Regions from separate parts of the Methylobacterium oryzisoli genome, predicted to be linked through region 1. Evidence: riboswitches for the same ligand, from Rfam matches in the RefSeq annotation. Region 1 holds a riboswitch; each other region holds the start of a gene.
What was found. A riboswitch is a leader RNA that binds a small molecule or an ion and turns the genes downstream of it on or off. The one in region 1 is predicted to bind cobalamin.
Positions count from the first base shown of each region.

Region 2: linked by a shared signal. The riboswitch ahead of ACKUB9_RS21045 (CbtB domain-containing protein) and the one ahead of ACKUB9_RS15340 (TonB-dependent receptor) in region 1 are both predicted to bind cobalamin.
Region 3: linked by a shared signal. The riboswitch ahead of ACKUB9_RS06720 (TonB-dependent siderophore receptor) and the one ahead of ACKUB9_RS15340 (TonB-dependent receptor) in region 1 are both predicted to bind cobalamin.

Region 1 is NZ_JBKIBX010000014.1:29,481-34,086, reverse strand. It holds gene ACKUB9_RS15345 (PepSY domain-containing protein) at 1-126, opposite strand, end outside; gene ACKUB9_RS15340 (TonB-dependent receptor) at 133-2,265, opposite strand; cobalamin riboswitch at 2,450-2,645, opposite strand; gene ACKUB9_RS15335 (UTP--glucose-1-phosphate uridylyltransferase) at 2,914-3,780, opposite strand; gene galE (UDP-glucose 4-epimerase GalE) at 3,924-4,606, shown strand, end outside.
Region 2 is NZ_JBKIBX010000024.1:32,577-37,182, forward strand. It holds gene ACKUB9_RS21025 (Uma2 family endonuclease) at 1-586, opposite strand, end outside; gene cobW (cobalamin biosynthesis protein CobW) at 663-1,697, opposite strand; gene ACKUB9_RS21035 (DUF1636 family protein) at 1,694-2,065, opposite strand; gene ACKUB9_RS21040 (CbtA family protein) at 2,062-2,793, opposite strand; gene ACKUB9_RS21045 (CbtB domain-containing protein) at 2,834-3,010, opposite strand; cobalamin riboswitch at 3,042-3,238, opposite strand; gene cobU (bifunctional adenosylcobinamide kinase/adenosylcobinamide-phosphate guanylyltransferase) at 3,312-3,860, shown strand; gene cobO (cob(I)yrinic acid a,c-diamide adenosyltransferase) at 3,863-4,471, shown strand; gene ACKUB9_RS21060 (GGDEF domain-containing protein) at 4,518-4,606, opposite strand, start outside.
Region 3 is NZ_JBKIBX010000005.1:7,636-12,241, forward strand. It holds gene ACKUB9_RS06715 (ABC transporter ATP-binding protein) at 1-139, opposite strand, end outside; gene ACKUB9_RS06720 (TonB-dependent siderophore receptor) at 139-2,412, opposite strand; cobalamin riboswitch at 2,440-2,646, opposite strand; gene ACKUB9_RS06725 (hypothetical protein) at 2,881-3,552, shown strand; gene ACKUB9_RS06730 (sigma-70 family RNA polymerase sigma factor) at 3,560-4,309, opposite strand; gene ACKUB9_RS06735 (CsbD family protein) at 4,494-4,606, opposite strand, start outside.

The DNA of each region.
Region 1 (4,606 bases):
AAAGCCGACATCCATCATCACGATGCCGGACACGAACCAGATCACGAACAGCTGGCAGGTGGCGATGCCGAGCCAGCGGTGGCCGAGATACAGCCACCGCTTCAGGCGCTTCACGAGCGGGCGCATCGCGGCTCAGAACGCGACGTTGTAGGCCACCTCGACCGAGCGCGGTCGGCCGAGCAGCCAGTAGGTGGACCCGCCCGTCACCGGGTAGATCCTGTCGAGCAGGTTGTAGACCCGCACGCTGAGACGCGAAGTGTCCGTGATGCGGTAGTCGAGGCTCGCGTTCACCACCTCGTAGGCCGGCCGTCGCACGGTGTTGGCGAAGTCGCTGTAGGTCTCGCCGACGAACTGGACGCCGGCCCGCGCCTCCCAGCGCGGCGCGAAGGCCCAGGACAGCCAGAGATTGGCCACGCGCTCCGGCACGTTGATCGGCTGCTTGCCCGCGAAGTTGACGGCGACGCCGCCGACGGATTGCTGGAAGTCGTCGTACTGCGCGTGCAGCAGGGCGAGGTTGCCCTCGATGCGCCAGTTCTCCCACAGGCCGAGCGAGACGAAGGCCTCGACCCCGTGCGAGGACTGGCTGCCGACCTGGATCGCCACGGTCGGGCGCTGCGGATCGACGGTGAGCAGGTTGTCCTTCCGGATCCGGTAGCCGGCGAGCGTGAACTCGCCCCGGCCGCCCCAGAACACCTGCTTGTAGCCGACCTCGACCTGCTCGCCGGTCGAGAGTTCGAAGTCCTTCTGCGCCAGCGACAGCGTGATCAGCGAGTTCACCGGATCGACCGCCGTGGCGTAGCTCGCGTAGAGCGAAGAATCGGGCGTCGGGTTGAAGACGGCGCCGAACCGGTAGCTGACCGCGCTGAAATCCTTGGAGAAATCATTGGCCGGATTGCGCAGGTCCTCGCGGCGGACGGTCGGCGCATCGTAGCGCACGCCCGCGATCAGGGAGAGCTGATCCGTGACGATCAGCCGGTCCTCCGCGAACAGCGCGTACTGGTCGGAGCGGGTGGCGTAGCCGGGGCTGGTTCCGTTCACCCGCAGGAACGTGCCGGGCGAGAAGACGTAAGGATTGACGAAGCTCGTTCCGCCATAGGGCGAGTTGTTGGTGTGCAGGAAGTCGATGTGGTTGACGTCGAAGCCGACCACGACCTCGTTCCTGAGCCCGAACAGGCTGCCCCGGAACGTGGCGTCGAAGCGATTGCCGATCTGCTCCTGGTCGTGGAAGATCTCGATGTAGTCGGAGCGCCGGATCAGGCCGCTGGCCGGCACGAAGGCGTAGATCTCGGCGTTGCGCCAGCGCCGCTCCGAGGTGAGGTGATAGGCCGTGTTGCGGATGGTCACGTCCGCGCTGGGGGTCCACTCGGTCTTGAGCTGGGTCCAGTTGTCCTTGAAGATGATCCGGCTGTCGTCGACGTTGTAGTTGCTGAACCGGGTGCGCGGATCGATGCGCCCGCCGATGAGCGGGGTGCCGAAGTAGCGCAGCGGCTCCTGATAGCCGTAATCGTGCGAGAGCGTGAAGGCGAGGTCCGGCGTGGCCTGGAACAGCAGCGCGCCGGAGATCGCGAGGTTCGAGAAATCGCCGTTCTGCCGCAGCCAGCCGTCGGCCTGGTTGCCGCTGACGTTGAGGCGGTAGAACAGGCTCTCGCCCAGGGGACCGCCCGAATCGAAGGCGAGGCGCTTGACGCCGTCCGAGCCCAGCGCGGCGCGCGCCGCGTTGATCGGGACGAGGGTCGGCTTCTTGGGCACCACGTTGATGATGCCGCCGATGGCGCCGTCGCCGGAGAGCACGGAGGCGGGACCGCGCAGCACCTCGATGCGGTCGACGTTCCAGGTGTCGAACGGGTAGGTGATGGTGCCCGCCCCGACGTAGAGGCGGGTGCCGTCGTAGAGCTGCATCACCGAGTTGACGCCCGCGAAGCCGCGGGAGGTGTAGGAGTTGAAGCCGTTGCCGGGAGCGCCGAGCGTGGTGATGCCGGTGGCGTTCTGGGTGATGGCCTCCTGCACCGTCTCCTGCCCGCGCTCGCGGATCTTCTGCCCGGAGATGATCTCGATGCTGGCCGGCGTCTCCAGCGGCGAGAGGTCGAGGCGGCTGCCGCTGCGGTTCGGCGTCGCGAGGTTGAGCCCGGCCGGCGCAGCCGTGTAGGGCGTGGGCGCCAGCAGGGTCACGCCCGAGCGCTGCCCCGCCACGGTGATCTGGTCGAGTGCCACGACGCTCCCACTGGGCGCCTGTTCCTGGGCCTGCGGGGTCGCCGGCGCGAGCATCGCGGCGGTCGACAGGAGCAGCGCGGCCCGCAGGCGCGGGCGCGGCGGAAAAACCGCCGGGGGGAAGAGGGAGAACACGGGTGAGCCTCGGGAGACGGCAGTGGCACGTCACCGCGAGCGAGGTCGGGCCGGCGCGAGCGCCCGCTTCGACACGCATCGGGACACCCCGCCCGGCGCGTTTCGCGTGTGACCACGGCTGACGGCAGGTCTCCTGGCTCGCGGGTCAGGGCCCGCCACCGTCTTCCCGGGTGAGGCACCCAGTGACGTCGGTGGTGGCAGGCTCGCCGCTCACAGTTGCGGGGACAGCCGCGGCCTCGGGCCGGAGCCCTCACCGCGTTCCCTTTTGATCCCCGAAGGGAACCGTCACAGCTTGTGTTGCAGGCCCCTGTCCGGCGGTCAAGGCGCACGGCGCAGGATCCGAGAACCCGTGTCCCGTGAAGCACGGGCCATCCACACCCGCGTCGCGCGGGGCAGCGGGCAGAAAAAAAGGCCGTTCGCGAGGAACGGCCCGAAGTCTAGGGAGGAAACGCCCAAGGAGGGCAGCGAGACCGCGACGCCATCGCGATCTCGCAATGCACAATTTAAGGCGCGGCGCACAAACCGCAAGCGGAATTTAACGCCCGGCCCCGCATCGCGTGCATGCCCGCCTCACGCCCCACGCATCAGCTCGGCTATTTCGCGCTTCAGGTCGTCGCGCAGGTCCTCGCGCTCCAGCGCGTAGGCGAGGTTGGCGACGAGGAAGCCGAGCTTCGAGCCCGTGTCGTAGGTCTTGCCGCGGTAGCGCATGCCGTAGAAGGCCTGGGTCTCGGCCAGCCGCTTCATCGCGTCGGTGAGCTGGATCTCGCCGCCCGCGCCCTTCTCGCCCTTCTCCAGGATGCCGAAGACCTCGGGCTGCAGGATGTAGCGGCCGGAAATGATGAAGTTCGACGGCGCGGTGCCCTTCGGCGGCTTCTCGACCATCCCGGTGATCCGGAAGGTGTCGCCGTACTCCTCGCCGACGCTGACGATGCCGTACTGGTGGGTCTGGTCGGGAGCGACCTCCTCGACCGCGATGATGTTGCCGCCGTGGCGCTCGTAGGCGGCGAGCATCTGCTTCATGCTGCCCCGGCTCAGCATGTCGGGCAGGATCACCGCGAAGGGCTCGTCGCCGACGATCTCGCGCGCGCACCACACCGCGTGGCCGAGGCCGAGCGGCGCCTGCTGGCGGGTGAAGCTGGTCTGGCCCGCCTGCGGCAGGTCGCGCTTCAGCTCCTCATAGGCCGCCTGCTTGCCGCGCTCCTGAAGCGTGCGGTCGAGTTCGAAGGCAATGTCGAAATGGTCCTCGATCACGCCCTTGCCGCGGCCGGTGACGAAGATGAAGTGCTCGATGCCGGCCTCCCGGGCCTCGTCGACCACGTGCTGCACCACCGGCCGGTCCACGACCGTCAGCATCTCCTTGGGCACCGCCTTGGTGGCCGGGAGGAAGCGGGTGCCAAGGCCCGCGACGGGCAGGACGGCTTTGCGAATCGGCTTCATCGTGCGTGATCCGGTGGAACGAGTGGGGGACGGGATGACCCGCCGCTGCCCCAGCCATACCCTGCCGCATCGCAGCGGGACAGGTCATTGACGCCAGGGCGAGGCCGGCTAGTGATCGGAGCGCACAAGCGCGGGAGCGGGGCATGGCGGTACTGGTGACGGGTGGGGCCGGGTACATCGGCAGCCACATGGTTCTGGCGCTGCTCGATGCGGGCCAGGACGAGGTGGTGGTGATCGACGATCTCTCCACCGGCTTCGCCTGGGCGCTGCCGCCGGAGGTCACCCTGGTACACGGCGACATGGGCGACCAAGCCCTCGTCGCCGAGACGATCCGCCGCCACGAGGTCGATGCGATCGCGCATTTCGCGGCCAAGATCGTGGTGCCGGATTCGGTCACCGACCCGCTCGGCTATTATTTGAACAACACGGTCAAGTCGCGCGCCCTGATCGAGACCGCGGTGCGCGAGGGCGTGCGCCACGTGATCTTTTCCTCCACCGCCGCCGTCTACGGCGAGCCTGCCGTGGTGCCGGTGCCCGAGGACCTGCCGACGAACCCGATCAACCCCTACGGCCGCTCGAAGCTGATGACCGAGTGGATGCTGGCGGATGCGGCGCGCGCCCACGGCCTCGCCACGGTGGTGCTGCGCTACTTCAACGTGGCGGGCGCCGATCCGCGCGGGCGCTCCGGCCAGTCGACCCCGAACGCCACGCACCTCATCAAGGTGGCGACGCAGGCCGCGCTCGGCACCCGCAGCCACATGGAAGTCTTCGGCACGGACTACCCGACGCCGGACGGCTCGTGCCTGCGCGACTACATCCAGGTCTC
Region 2 (4,606 bases), on a different contig from region 1:
ACCCGGGCACGAGGCGCGGCCGGGGTGGAAAGACGACGCCGTCGTAGACGTCGCGCAGCGCCAGCCCCATGCCGAACTCGGGCAGATCGACCGTCTCCTCCAGCCCCGCCACCAGCCGCCGCGCCCACGCCCCGTCCGCGCCGCGCGACCAGACGGCGATCTCGGGGGCGTTCGGCTCGACGAGGAGGATGTGCGCCAGGGAGGCCACGGTCTTGTACTCGCCGACCTTGTCGAAGGTGTCGAAATCGCGCGTGCTCGGCGACAGCACCTCGACCACCAGGCGGGGCTCGGCGGCCGTCAGCCCGTTCGGGTCGCGCGCGCCGCAATCCAGGCCGAGGTCCGGCCGGCGGATCTGGCCGGGCAGCGTCTCGATGCTGCCGTCGCCGGTGAAGGGGCGGCACGGCCCGCCGCGCAGGCGGGTGCGGAACTCGGCCAGCAGGTTCACCACGATGTCGTCGTGGACGTGGCAGACACCTGCCATCAGGCGCACCGGCTCCCCGCCCACGAGTTCGTAGCGCGCCTCCTGGCGCTCCTGCCAGGCGAAGAACTCCTGCACGGTCCAGCGCCGCGCCGCGGGCTCCGGCATCATGCCCTCCTCAAGGCCCGGGGCGGTGCCCCGGGACTCCGGCGGCGGGCGTCGCGCCCCCCGCGCTCCCGTGATCCTAACCCGTCAGGGCCGCCGTGACCGCATCCCGGTCGAAACCCTTGAGGCCGATCACCACGAGGCGCCCGTCGCGGTGCTCGCCCGGCCGCCAGGGACGGTCGTAATGGTGCGCCACGCGCCGGCCGACGCCCTGGACCACGAGGCGCATCGGCTTGTCGGCCACGGCGCAGAACCCCTTGATGCGCAGCACCCCCGGCACCTCCGCCGCCCGCGCCACCCGGGCCGCGAGGTCGTCGGGCGAGCCGGCCGCCCGCACCGGCACCGCCGCGCTCTCGAAATCGTCGTGGTCGTGGTCGTCTTCCGTCTCGTGATGCGAGGGCCGGGAGGCGAGGTCGCTCTCGGCGCCCGCGTTGAGGCCGAGCAGAATTCGCGGGTCGATGGCGCCGTGGGCCGTCTCGACGACCTTCACGGCCCGCGGCAGCTGGGCCTCCACCTCGGCCCGCACGCGGGCGCGGCTCTCGGCGTCGAGGAGGTCGCCCTTGTTCATCACCACGAGGTCGGCGCAGAGGAGCTGGTCCTCGAAAACCTCCTCCAGCGGGTTGTCGTGGTCGACCGATTGGTCCGCGGCGCGCTGGGCCGCCAGCGCCTCGGGATCGTCCGCGAAGGCGCCCGCGGCCACGGCCGGTCCGTCCACCACCGCCACCACGCCGTCCACCGTCACCCGCGAGCGGATCGCCGGCCAGTTGAAGGCCTGGACGAGGGGTTTCGGCAGTGCGAGGCCGGAGGTCTCGATCAGGATGTGCTCGGGCGGCTCGGGGCGGTCGAGCAGGCGGTTGAGGGCCGGCACGAAATCGTCCGCCACGGTGCAGCAGATGCAGCCGTTCGGCAGCTCCACCACCGCGTCCTCGTCGCAGCCCGGCACCCCGCAGGAGGCCAGCAGCGAGCCGTCGAAGCCGACATCGCCGAACTCGTTGACGATGATCGCGAGGCGCCGTCCGTCGTTGTGCTCGACCACGTGGCGCACCAGCGTCGTCTTGCCGGCCCCGAGGAAGCCCGTGACGATCGTGCAGGGAATTTTTTGGAGGATCGTCATGCGGACCTGACCGGGGCGGGAGGGATGCGGGCGACGACGCCCTTGCGGAAGGCCTCGGGGCGCTCGCGCCAGGGCACGAGGCCGTCCGGCGTCGCGGCGTAGCGCGCGAGCCCGTCGAGGATGGTGTCGGCGGCGCTCAAAGGATCGAGGTCGCCGTACACGTAGGTCCAGCGCCCCGGCGAGGCGACCGCCACCGTGCAGGGCCGCTTGCAGACGGACAGGCACTCGACGGCCTCGACCGCGACGGGCGCGCCGCGCTCCGCCAGGGCCGCGGTGAGCGCGTCGAGGAGCCGGGCGCCCGCGCGGGGGCCGTCCGGGTCGTCGCCGGCGGCCCGGCAGGTGGTGCAGACGTAGAGGGTGAGGCTCATGCGGCGGCTCCCGCCCGGCCGCGCGCCACCGCCTCCCAGGCCCAGCCGAAGGCGAGTCCGAGCACGGCCCAGAACGCGAAGGACACCGCGAGGGAGCGGGCGGCGAACTGCGCCGCCATCGCGGCCGGCAGCGCGCCGCCGCCCTCCCCGGCATGCGGCGCCCCCCAGAGGTGCGGCGCCACGATCAGCACGAGGGCGAGCGCGGCGGCGAAGACCCCGCGGCGGGTCGCCAGGAGGTAGAGCCCCGCGCCGGTCGCCAGCGCGGTGGCGAGCCACCATGCCTGGCGCAGCTCCAGCGCCTCGCCGCCCATGCCGGGCAGTTCCGGCGGCAGGCCGATGGCGGGCGCGAGGCTCGCGGCGAGGAAGCCCCCCACCGCGAAGCGCAGGCCCTCGCCCGGCGTGATCCGCCGCCCGTCCGCGACCAGGATCGCGCCGAGGAGGAGCGCGTAGCCGACGCCGCTCACCAGCGTGGCGAGCGCCGTGAAGGCGAGGCGCGGCAGGCCGGGGCCGGGCTGCCACGCCTCCGCCGCGGGCGCGGCCTCGGCGGAGGAATGGCCGGAATGGGCCAGGATGATCAGCGGTGCCGCCTGCGCGTGCGGGGCGCTGCCCTGCTCGTAGCGCTCGGCCCGCAGGATCAGCGGCGAGGTCAGGGCGAATTGCAGCCCCGAGGCCACGCAAGCGGCGAGGAAGCCGGCGACCAGGGCCGCCGACAGCAATCGGATCGTCATGATGGGAACCCTGCGGGGAGCCGGGAGGCCCGGCCCGGCGTCAGTGGCAGGGGAAGTTGTGGGCGTGGCGCCAGTCGTGGGCCGCGTTGTGGAGCGCGGCGGCCGGCGAGAACCCGGACACGAAGAGCAGGCCCAGGCCGAGGAAGCCGGCGACGAGCACCGCGGTCAGCCGCTCGCCGGCGAGCGCGGGGGAGAGGGTACGGGTGATGGCGACCATGACGAACTCCTGCCGCCCCGCCGGCGGCGTCGAGAGGATGCGGGTGACGGCAGGTCTCCTGGCTCGCGGCGTTCTTCGCATCCCACCGCCTTCCCGGATCGCTCCAGTGGCCGAAGGCGGGCGCGCGCCGCTCACAGTTGCGGGGGCAGCCGCGGCTCCCGGAGCGGATCTCCGTCCCGCGTTCCCTTTTCACCTCGTCGCCGAGGCACCGTCGGGCGCGACCGTAGCGACAAGGACCCGGGCTTGCAATCCGCGCCCGGCCGCCCGAGAGGGTTTCGGGGCTGGACTTGAGGGGCAGGTGGTGGCGCAGGACGGATCGGGAACGCCGCGGCTCACCCTGGTGCTCGGGGGCGCCCGCTCGGGCAAGAGCGCCTACGCGGAACGCCTGATCGAGGCGCTGCCCCCGCCCTGGCTCTACGTCGCGACGGCGCAGGCCTGGGACGACGAGATGCGGGCGCGCATCGCCCAGCACCGCGCCCGGCGATCCGGCGGCTGGGAGACCCGGGAGGCGCCGCGCGACCTCGCCGGAGTGCTGGACGGTACGGAGCCCGGCCGGCCGGTGCTGGTGGATTGCCTGACCCTGTGGCTCACCAACGCCCTGCTGGCCGAGGCCGACCGCTCAGAGGCCGGTCTGGCCGCCGAGACCGCCGCCCTGGTCGAGGCCTGCGCACGCCATCCCGGCCCGCTGGTGCTGGTCTCGAACGAGGTCGGCCTCGGCATCGTGCCGGACAACGCGCTCGCCCGGCGCTTCCGCGACGAGACCGGGCGGCTGCACCAGCGCCTCGCGGCGCTGGCCGACCGGGTGGTGCTCACCGTGGCGGGGCTGCCCCTCGTCGTGAAGGGAGAGTGAGAATGGAGACCGACGAGGAGGCCGCGCGCCACCGCGCCAAGATGGCCAAGCGCAAGGCCGTGCAGGACGCGGAGGTGGCGGGCAAGACGGTCGAGAAGGGCCTGCTCATCGTCCATACCGGCCCCGGCAAGGGCAAGTCGACGGCGGCCTTCGGGCTGATGCTGCGGGCGCTCGGCCGCGGCTGGCGCGTCGGCGTCGTGCAGTTCATCAAGGGCGCCTGGGAGACCGGCGAACGCTTCGCCCTCGACCGCTTCGGCGATCAGGTGGCGTGGCACACGATGGGCGAGGGCTTCACCTGGGAGACGCAGGACCGCGCCCGCGACGTGGCGGCGGCCGAGGCCGCCTGGGCGCAGGCCCGGCGGCTGATGGACGATCCCACCATCCGCCTGCTGATCCTCGACGAGCTCAACATCGCGCTGCGCTACGACTACCTGCCGCTCGACGCGGTGGTGGCGGCGCTGAGCGCCCGCCGGCCCGATCTCCACGTCGTGGTCACGGGCCGCAACGCCAAGCCGGAGCTGATCGCCGCGGCCGACCTCGTCACCGAGATGGCCGTCGTCAAGCACCACTTCGCGGCGGGCGTGAAGGCCCAGGAGGGGATCGAGTTCTGATCCTCCCGCCCTTCCCTCGCCGGATCGGCGCGAGGCGCTTCTCGCGTCAGCCGTCGAAGGCGTAGCGGTTCCGTCCCCGGCACTTGGCTTGGTAGAGCGCGCGGTCGGCCGCCGCGAAGATCGCCTCCCGGGGGG
Region 3 (4,606 bases), on a different contig from region 1:
CCCCGTTCGGCCCCAGCAGGGCGTAGACCTCGCCCGCGTCGAGGCTCAGATCGAGGCCGTCGAGGACGGTGCGGCCCTCGAAGCGCTTCGTCGCGCCGCGGATCGTCAGGACGGCGCCCGGCAGAGTGGCCTCGCGCATCAGAACCGCACCGTGAGCGAGCCGGTGAAGCGCCGCGGCGATCCCGGATAGACCCGGAAGACGTTGAGCGAGCTCTCGTAGTACTCCGTGTCGAACAGGTTCTCGACGTTGAGCCCGAAGCGGATGTTTTCGAAGGTGTAGTAGGCGAGGGCGTCCACCGCGATGTAGGCCGGCAGGGTGAAGCCGCTGCCGGCAGCGTCCCCGGCGCGGGCGCCGACGCCGCGCACGCCGCCCCCGATGCCGAAGCCCTTCCAGTCGCCGCCCTGCACCTCGTAGACCGCGAGCAGGCTGCCGCTGTGGCGCGGCACGTTGATGAGCGGGGCGCCCACCGGCAGCAGGTTGTCCTTCGTCACCACCGCGTCCGCGTAGACGTAGCCCGCGAGCACCTTCACCTCCGGCGTCAGCTGGCCGGCCGCCGTCAGCTCGAAGCCCTGGCTGCGCACGCCGCCGGCCGCGATCGAGAAGCCGCTGTTGTTGGGATCGGGCGTCAGCACGTTCTGGCGCTCGACCCGGAAGGCGGCGGCGGTCAGCCCGAGGGCGCCCTCGAACAGGTCGAGCTTCGCCCCCACCTCGTAGCCGAGCCCGGTCTCGGGCGGGAGGGGCCGGCCGGGCGAGACGGCGGCGGCGTCCGGGCCGATGTTCGGCCGGAAGCTCGTGCCGACATTGGTGTAGAGCGCGAGCTCCGGCAGCGGCTGGTAGACGAGGCCGGCCCGCGGGGAGGCCGCCGCCCGCGACTGGTCGGCCTGGCTCCTCGGGATGCGCTCCCGGAACGACTGCTCGAAGAAGTCGAACCGCACGCCGACGAGCGCCTTCCACTCCGGCGCCAGCACGATCTGGTCCTGCGCGTAGAGGGCGGTGTTGGTCACCCGCTCGAGGTTGTTGCGCGGGATCGTGAGCGGCGGCAGCGCCTGGCCGTAGCGCGGGGCGTAGATGTCGAGCGCGTAGGGGTCGGTGCGGAAGTTCGAGCGCAGGTAGACGGTGCGGCTGTCGGTGCTCTCGCGCTCGAAGCCCAGCAGCACGGTGTGGCCGATCCCGGCCGTGTCGAAGCGCCCCACCAGCTCGGCCTGCCCGATCGCCACGTCCCAGCGGTAATCCCGGTAGTTGCGGTCGCGCGAGACCGTGCGGTTGTCGGCCGCGATGGCGCGGATCTCGGCCGATTCGCCCTCCAGCGTGCCGGTGTTGAAGGAGGTGGCGAGCCGCATCTGCCAGTCGGCGTCGAAGCGGTGGTCGACGCGCACCTGCATGGTGTCGTTGGTCTGATAGGTGCTCTGGCCCGGCTCGCCGAGGAAGCGCGAGATCGGCAGGACGCCGAGCTGCCGGTTGATCGCGATGACGCCGCGATCGAACACGATGCGGTTGCGCAGGAACTCGGTCTCGACGGTGATCGTCGTGTCCGGCGTCACCTGCCAGCTCACGACCGGGGCGACGAGGAGCCGGTCGCCGTCCACGAAATCGCGAAAACTTCTTTGGCGCCCGGCCGCGAGGTTGAAGCGGTAGAGGAGCGTGCCGTCCTCGTTGAGCGCGCCGCCGGAATCCACCGTGCCGCGGACCTGCCCGAACGAGCCCCAGAGCCCGCCCATCTCGACGAAGCGCTCGCGCGTCGGCTGCTTGGTGATGATGTTGACGAGGCCGCCGGGATCGCTGCGCCCGAACAGGCCGCCGCCGGGGCCCTTCAGCACCTCGATCCGCTCGACGTTCTGGGTGTCGGGCGGGGGCGGGAAGCCGCGGTTGAGCGGGAAGCCGTTCTTGTAGAGTTCGGAGGTGGTCACGCCGCGGATCGCGTAGCTGAAGATGGTCAGGCCGCCGAAGTTGTTCTGCTGGGCCACGCCGGGCGTGTAGGCGAGCACCCGGTCGACGCGGGTGGCGTTGAGGTCGGTGATGACCTCGCGCGGGGCGACCGTCACGACCTGCGGCACGTCGCGCTGGGGCGTGTCCGTCTTCGTGCTGCTGACGGCCCGGTCGGCGCGGAAGCCGGGCGTCGGCCCGATCAGCCCGATGGATCCCGCCGCTACGGGCGTCGCCGAGGAGCGGCCCTCCACCGCGATCTCGTCGAGGGCGATGGTCGCGTCCTGCGCCCGCGCCTCGGTGCCCGCCGCGCCGAGCGCCAGGGCGGCGACGGCCCAGCACCGGCCGCGGGGCCGGGACGGTCGCACGGCGATGCGCGATGCGGGACGCTGGACCAGGGGACGGGCACTCACTGACGCGCTCGCGGTTGTCGAGCGGGGTGCCGGGCGGTCGCAGGCGGGGCGGGCGCGAGGCGCCGCGTCGTCCATGCGCCGGCCCGGGGCACCCCGCCCGAGAGACGTGACCGTGCCAAGGCAGGTCTCCTGGCTCGCGGGTCGTCGCGCCCGCCTGGCCTTCCCGGTGCGGAGCACCAGTGGCCGGGGCGGCAGGCGCTCGCCGCTCACAGTTGCGGGGGCAGCTTCGGCTCGGCTCGCGGGAGCCCACCGAATTCCCTCTTCGCTCACGGGCGCAACCCCGTGAGAACCTTGACGATCGGACAGTCACTCCGCCGCCGCCCGGGGTCAATCGGCGGGGAGCGGTTTGTAACAGTGTTACATTCTCTGTGTCCTCAGGAGCACAGCCGTCCGGGCTGCGCACCGGGCGCCCGGGCGGCGCGCCGGGGATTCCGTGAACCGCGCGGGCCGGGTCGGGCGGGTTCGGAGCGGCTGCCACAACATGACCATCAATGGTTGCCACCCAGATATCGCTCGCCTTCCGCGTGTATCTGGATCGTATCCATGCCGCCGCTCTTCTTCCTCCATCTTCCCAAGACGGGTGGGACCAGCCTGCGCTACACCGCCCACGAGGTCTTCCCGCAGGAGAAGATCTTCATGCTGTATGGGAAAGATAGCCCGACGACCCATCCCTTCGCCAACGACGTGATGTACTGCCGGCAGGGGATCGCGATCGGCGAGCAGCTGCGACTGATCTCGGATTACCTGATCGAGCACGAGATCGCGTTCTATTCCAGTCACATGAGCGCGGCGTATCTGCCGTGCTTCGATCCCGGGCGGGCATTCTCGCTGTTTCGCGAACCCTACGACCAAGTGCTGTCCTACTACGTCTTCCAGAAGAAGCACGGCCGAACGACCCAGAGCCTCGAGGCGTTCATCGAGGAGCCGCGCAACCAGAACGTTCAGACGCATTCCTTCGGCAGCGCAGACTTGGAGCGGATCGCCCTCGTCGGCATCCTGGAGGAGTACGAGGCTTTCGTGGCGCGGCTGAATCAACGCTTCGGCCTGTCGTTCCAGGCCGTGCACAAGAACGCCCGCAGTCTCGCCTCGCGCCTCATCGGGCCGAAGCCGAGCCCGGCCCTGCGCGCCTATATCGAGCGGCTGAACGCCTCCGACATGGATCTCTACCGCCGCGCGGCGTCGCGCTGGTCCCTGCTCGCGCGCGAGGCCGCCTGAGCGGGCGTCAGCCCTCCAGCGCCATCACGCCGCCATTGGCGATGACAGAGCGGGTGAGCCGGTCGGCGCCGAGTTCGCCGCCCGAATAGCCGAGCAGCTCGGCGAGCCGGTCGCGGGCGCGGCAGACCCGGCTCTTCACGGTGCCGACCTTGCACTGCATCAGGGCGGCGGCGTCCTCGTAGGAAAGATCCCCGACCGCGATCAGCAGCAGCGCCTCGCGCTGCTCGGCCACGAGCTTGTTGAGCGCCGCTTGGAGGTCCTGCACGTCGAGCCGGTCGCCCTGGTTGGGCGCTGTGGTGAGACGGGACGAGTAGACGCCCTCGCCGTCCTCCACCTCCCGCGAGCGCTTGCGGTGCTCGGAGTAGAAGGCGTTGCGCATGATCGTGAACAGCCACGCGCTGAGGTTCGTGCCGTCCTCGAACCGGTTGCGGCTCTGCCAGCCCTTGAGCAGGGTGTCCTGCACGAGGTCGTCGGCCCGGGCCGGATTGGCCGTGAGGGTGAGGGCGAAGCGGCGCAACGCCGGGGCGGCCGCCAGGAGGTCGTCGCGGAAGCGGTCCTCCTTCGGCGCGCCGAGCGCGGCCAGCGCGGCGTCGAGCCGGCCGATCAGGCCGGTGAAGGCGGCCGGCGGCTCGATCTCGCCGAGCGCCGCGTAGGCGTCGCGCAGCTGGCGTCCGAGATGCTCCTGCACGGCGGGTGGCAGGGTCGGGGGCGATGCCGGGGCGGGCTTGGTCCGCCCGGTGGGAGATGAGTCGGTCATCGGTCTGCACGCTGGCGCGGGGTTCCGGCAAGCTAGACCATAAATGTGCGCAGCGCGAGGGCGAATCGCCACTCACAGGTGCGCGATCGCACATGATAATTGATAAAACAGAGGCCGATCCCCAGGGGATGCGGGGATCGGCCTCGCTCTTAGGGCCGGACGGACCAGCCGTCCGGCCATCGCATCAGAGCTTGCTCTTCACCGTGTCGGCGGCGTTCTTGATGCCGTCCTTGGCATCGCCGACCGTCTTCTGGGCCTCGCCCTTCATTTCCTGGGCCTTGCCCTCGGCCTTCAGCT